Regions from separate parts of the Lysinibacillus sp. FSL K6-0075 genome, predicted to be linked through region 2. Evidence: predicted binding sites of a transcription regulator. Region 2 holds the regulator's gene; the other holds the start of a gene.
The links. Region 2 encodes LexA, which represses DNA repair genes until DNA is damaged. Its sites were predicted from a motif close to CGAACATATGTTCG; they were not measured.
Positions count from the first base shown of each region.

Region 1 (3,217 bases), 580 kb from region 2:
TTGTTTACTAATGGATGCATATCGAATAGGTAGTTCAATTTGTTTATTATTTTTTAACGTTACAGTACACCCCATTTCACTAGGTGTAATATTGATAATTGCATGAAGCCCAATCCATATATTGTGAATGGAGCTTGGTGAATAAGTTGGTAAAAAAATACAGGGATAACCGTAATCAAAGGCCACGACGACTGGTAACTTGTGTTGATTGCCGAAGAAACGCTTAGCCGATTGTTTTGCGGCTTCATAGGTGGAGCCTAAAGAGATACAGGATTTTCGAAGGACATGCATCGGTTTGCGCGTAACAATCAGCTCATTATGCTTATCAATCACATGCGTGAATACTTTGGAGTCATGCTGAATGGGCTGCAGTAAATAAGTGTTGAATGAAATTAAGTAGCCGTTTACAAAATTAGTTGTCATATAGGGAGTGCCTCCTTTTTTCTAGTATTAACGGTAGTGTAGAACAGAAAATGACTTTCATAAATTAGATGAAAAAGTTGAAAATCATTCAGAAAAGCACGAAATGCTTAGAGAATTTGCTCCAAATGTCTCGTGATTTAGAGCTAATCCAAGATATTTTCGATTCGTAAGCATTGCTTTTTAATTTCAATTTTCATATAATTTAGAAAAGGATCGAGGTGAGATCGTTGGATAAATATTATTCGTATACAGATTTTCTAAAAGCCGTTGGTCAGTCGAAAAAAGTTGATGAGGCAGAGAAATTATTAAACGAGATTTATTTAGATTTATTTTTAAATCGTATCCAGCGTATGCATCGGCAAGAGCAGCTCATGGTTCTGATAGATAGAGCACTCGATGAAAAAGATGAAAACGCATTTTATCAATACGCATCCGAACTAATTTCCTTACAGCAAACAGAAGATGAATCATATTGACGAACCCGCTCTCCACATCTATTGGAGAGCGGGATTTTTTTGACTTTGAAAATAGTTGCGGGGGATGTGAAGAGTGTTTGTTTTCATTCGAACAGTTTGAGACTCTGCTCATAAAAGAGTGAGAGTCGCTCCGAAAGTGAAGGACTCCGCTCCAAAAAGAGAGAGAGCCGCTCCAAAGGCATGGGCCTCGCTCCTAAAAGTGGAAGAGTTGCTCCGAAAATGATGGAATCCGCTCCAAAAAGAGAGAGAGTCGCTCCAAAGGCATGGGAACCCGCTCATAAAGGTGAGATAACCGCTCTAAAAGTGACGCCCCCCGCTCGTAACCGCACGATAACCGCTCCAAAAGCACAGGACTCCGCTCCTAAAAGAGTGAAAGCCGCTCCAAAAGCAATAACCGTCACTCCTAAATAAGGAACCTCATGAAGCTTGAAAACCTGATAAAACGGCTATTATAAGAGTGACAAGTTAAATTGGCCGTATCGTTATTTATTAAGAATTTTAGAGATGAAAAAAATTTTTACAAACATTCGTTCGTTAAATGTTCGAAATTTTAATATTGCTATGCTAAAATATATGTACAAATTGGAAGGAAAGGACGGGGACATGAGTGCAAACATTTGATTTACAAGCGCCATATCAGCCTAATGGGGATCAGCCACAGGCCATTGCGGAATTAGTGGAGGGTGTGAATGCAGGCAAACGTCATCAAACATTACTTGGTGCTACGGGAACAGGTAAAACGTTTACCATTTCTAATGTCATCCAGCAGGTTAAAAAACCAACACTAATCATGGCACACAATAAAACATTAGCTGGCCAGTTATATAGTGAATTTAAAGAGTTCTTCCCAAATAACGCTGTTGAATACTTTGTCAGCTACTATGATTACTACCAACCAGAAGCTTATGTACCGCAGACAGATACCTATATAGAAAAAGATTCTAGCATTAACGATGAAATTGATAAGCTGCGTCACTCTGCTACTTCTGCACTGTTTGAGCGTGAGGATGTCATTATTATTGCATCTGTGTCCTGCATTTATGGTTTAGGTTCTCCTGAAGAATATCGAGAAATGGTTGTTTCCATTCGCACAGGTATGGAAATAGAACGTAATCAGCTACTGCGTAAGCTTGTAGACGTTCAGTATGAGCGAAATGATATTAGTTTTACACGCGGAACATTTCGGGTACGTGGAGATGTAGTGGAAATCTTCCCAGCCTCTCGTGATGAGCATTGTATTCGCGTGGAATTTTTCGGTGATGAAATTGATCGCATTCGTGAGGTAGATGCACTTACGGGAGAAATTTTATCGGATCGAGAGCATGTTGCTATTTTCCCAGCATCCCACTTCGTTACACGAGAAGAAAAAATGCGTAAAGCAATTGAAAACATTGAAAAAGAATTAGAGGAACGACTTGCATTATTACGATCAGAAGATAAATTACTAGAGGCTCAGCGTTTAGAACAACGTACACGTTATGATTTAGAAATGATGCGTGAAATGGGCTTTTGCTCAGGGATTGAAAACTATTCACGTCATTTAACATTGCGTGGAGCAGGTGCCACTCCCTATACATTGCTAGATTATTTCCCAGATGACTTTTTGCTTGTAGTCGATGAAAGTCACGTCACACTTCCTCAGGTTCGTGGCATGTACAATGGTGACCAAGCACGTAAAGGTGTACTCGTAGAACATGGTTTCCGTTTGCCATCAGCACTTGATAACCGTCCACTACGTTTTGAAGAATACGAAAAAAGAGTGCATCAAGCCATTTATGTATCAGCCACACCAGGTCCGTATGAGCTGGAGCACACACCCGAAATGGTTGAGCAAATTATTCGACCTACTGGATTATTGGATCCGTTAATTGAGGTGCGACCTATTGAAGGGCAAATCGATAATTTGATCGATGAAATTCAAGATCGAATTGCACAAAATGAACGGGTTTTAGTGACAACGTTAACGAAGAAAATGTCTGAGGATTTATCGGCATACTTGAAGGAAATGGGCTTAAAAGTCGAATACTTACATTCAGAAATTAAGACACTAGAACGTATAGAGATTATCCGTGAACTACGAAAAGGAACGTATGACGTACTAATTGGTATTAATCTATTGCGTGAAGGTCTTGATATTCCTGAGGTGTCCCTTGTTGCAATTTTAGATGCTGATAAAGAAGGGTTTTTACGTTCAGAGCGTTCATTGATTCAAACGATTGGTCGTGCTGCTCGTAATGCGAATGGTCATGTCATTATGTATGCAGATCATGTAACAGACTCGATGAAAAAGGCGATTGATGAAACGAAACGTCGCCGTG
Region 1 is NZ_CP151947.1:729,434-732,650, forward strand. Features, by position in the region: gene MHB65_RS03345 (competence protein ComK) at 1-423, opposite strand, end outside; gene MHB65_RS03350 (IDEAL domain-containing protein) at 651-899, shown strand; gene uvrB (excinuclease ABC subunit UvrB) at 1,507-3,217, shown strand, end outside.
Region 1: a site for LexA is predicted at 1,420-1,433, ahead of uvrB (excinuclease ABC subunit UvrB). Genes of this name have one in related genera too.

Region 2 (3,217 bases):
GTGGGACTCTCTTGTGGGTGCTGTTGTTGGTTTTGGCATATTATATATAATTGCTGTGCTATCGAACGGTGGCATGGGTGGAGGCGATATTAAATTATTCTTTTTAATTGGTCTCGTTCTGGGTACAATTGATACACTGTTAACGCTGTTTTTAGCTGCTGTTATTGGTATGATTGTCGGATTTACTGTGTTATCGAAGAACAAACAGGGGAGAAAAACACCCATTCCGTTTGGGCCTTCTATTGCACTGGCCGCAGTCATTGTTTATTTCTATGGCGATCTATTAATCAATTGGTATTTAGGCTTTTGGTAATTGTTTAATCTTCAAGAATGTGGAGGGAAGCAAGTGAAACCGATTATTGGTATTACAGCCTTTGTGGAGGATGATTTATCCTCTCGATTAAATGCTGCTTACAGCAAAAGCATTATTGAAGCAGGTGGAATTCCACTGATTATTCCGATTGGAGTAGAAGAAGAGGCAGCACAGATTTTAGCCATGACAGATGGTTTAATGTTATCGGGCGGCCATGATGTGCATCCATTTCTGTTCGGGGCCGAGCCTTCATTAAAGCTTGGAAAAATTCATCCAGCGCGAGATACGGTTGAATTAGCCTTAATTGAAGCTGCATTCCAACGGAAAATGCCTATTTTCGGTATTTGTCGAGGGATTCAAATATTAAATGTTGCATTAGGTGGTACTTTATATCAGGACATTGATAGTGACCATTTTAGTAACAAGTTACTCCAACATACGCAGCAATCAGGTCGAGCTGTAGCTACTCATTCTGTACAGGTTATTGCTGACAATCTATTAGCGACTATCGTTGAACAAGAGAAGATTGCAGTGAATTCATTTCATCATCAAGCGGTGAATGTGTTAGCAGAAAAATTAAAAGTAGCAGCAAAATCCAGCGACGGTATTATCGAAGCGGTAGTTCATGAGGAGATGCCATTTTGCTTGGCTGTTCAGTGGCATCCTGAGGAACTAGCCATAGCAGGAGATGAGAGTGCTCAAAAGCTATTTTCAGCCTTTATTGAAGCGAGCTTAAAATTTAAGAAGGAAGCTTAGAAGGGGCATTATACAAAGAATCCAATCGTATATGGATTCTTTTTTTGCGTAAAAAAGAGGATACATGCTCTTAGAAGGAACATAATCCTCAAAACCTGCTTTAATCGTTAATGTACACGTCTGTAAAGACCTACAACTTGTCCTAAAATCGAAACTTGATCGACAATAATAGGTTCCATAGAAGAATTTTCAGGTTGTAAACGGAAATGGTTTTTCTCTTTAAAGAAACGTTTTACAGTTGCTTCATCCTCAGCTGTCATAGCTACAACAATATCCCCATTATTAGCTGTTGCCTTTTGTTTGACAATGACTAAATCTCCATCTAAAATCCCAGCTTCAATCATTGATTCCCCCATGATTTCTAGCATGAACAATTGATCTTCACTTGTGCCATACGTATCGGGTAATGGGAAGTATTCTTCAATATTTTCAATTGCTGTAATTGGAGAACCAGCTGTAACCTTCCCGACAAGTGGGACATGGATCACCTGTTGCTTTTGAATGGATTCTTCAGGCTCTAAAATTTCAATTGCGCGTGGCTTTGTTGGATCTCGACGAATAAAGCCTTTTTGTTCTAATCGAGCTAAATGTCCATGAACAGTTGAACTGGAAGCAAGTCCAACTGCTTCACCAATTTCACGTACTGATGGTGGATATCCTTTAGCTCGTACCTCTTCCTTAATGAAAGCTAAAATGTCCTCTTGTCTTTTCGAAACTTTTTTCATGCGTGCTCACCTCTTTTTTCTAATATCATTCTACTTATTTGATAGTATAACAGAATGCGAACATGTATGCAAACATAGGTTCGAAAAGTGTTTGACAAAAACGTTTGTTCGCTTTATTATGGGAACATACATTCCGAACAAACATTCTTAAAAAGGGGTAATGATTATGACATGGTTGAAGAAAAACACACATATCTCAATTTTAATAGGAGCTTGTTTACTATTTGCAGCATACCTTTACATTACTGATCCAGGAAAAGTTAGTTACGCAGAAATTCAAATTGAACATGGAGATAGCTTGTGGTCGTTAGCTGAGCAATATCGTGGTAAAATGAGTACTGATGATTGGATAAAGCTTGTAAAAACGGAAAATGAACTAGCAGATATTAAAATTGTAGCGGGAAAATCTCTAGTTATTCCTGTAGTGAGTGATCAAGCCAGTCCCATCAATACTATCGAAATTGCGAGAAATGAACAATGATAAATAATCAACTATCGGCTGTTGTCTATTGTCGCGTAAGTACTGAAAAAGAAACACAAAGCTCCTCATTAGAGCGCCAGCAGGAAGAGTTGCTGCGCTATGCTAAAGAGCAAGGCTATGCGGTGAAGGGCGTGTTTAAAGATCAACATAGTGGCTATGATGTAGAACGTGAAGGCTTACTAGAAATGCTTGATTTTATAAAAGATAAGAACATTAATGCTCTTTTTGTCCAAGATGAAACTCGTTTAGGACGAGGCAATGCAAGGATGGCTGTATTACATTTATTACAAAAGTCAGCAACTGACGTTTTTTCGATGCGTGATGCAGGCCCAGTTCAATTAAATGAAATGGATACGATGCTGCTTGAAATTTTAGCGATTGTAGAGGAGTATCAGCGTAGAATCCATAATGCTAAAATTCGACGAGGTATGCGACGTGCTGTAGAAAACGGCTATCGTCCAGAAAATAATTTATCGAACCGAGGTAATCCGCAGGGGCAGGAGCGAAAAGATCTACCTGTAGAGGAAATTGTGAAGCTCCGCAAACGTGGATTTACCTTTGAAGAAATTTCTATAACGCTTAGAGGGTTAGGATTTGAGGTAAGTAAGGCGACTGTACATCGTCGTTTCCAAGAGCACCAAGAAAGATTAGCAGGAAAATAATATTCCTGCTAATTTTTTTTCTGTAAAAAACTACTGAAGCGAAGAAAAGCTTTCGATGATAACATGATTAGGCAGTTGGAAAGGGTGCTCTTTATTTATTCGATCATAAAACATGATGCCATTTAAATGATCGATTTCATGCTGTACAACGATGGCCCCATAGCCCTGTAACTGTACAATGATTTCATGTCCATCGATGTCGTAAGCTTTGACTTTAATTCTCTCATATCTCGGTACAAAACCAGGGACAGGTCGATTTACAGATAGACAGCCTTCTCCC
Region 2 is NZ_CP151947.1:1,309,253-1,312,469, forward strand. Features, by position in the region: gene MHB65_RS06110 (prepilin peptidase) at 1-313, shown strand, start outside; gene MHB65_RS06115 (gamma-glutamyl-gamma-aminobutyrate hydrolase family protein) at 347-1,069, shown strand; gene lexA (transcriptional repressor LexA) at 1,177-1,794, opposite strand; gene MHB65_RS06125 (LysM peptidoglycan-binding domain-containing protein) at 1,961-2,275, shown strand; gene MHB65_RS06130 (recombinase family protein) at 2,272-2,937, shown strand; gene def (peptide deformylase) at 2,968-3,217, opposite strand, start outside.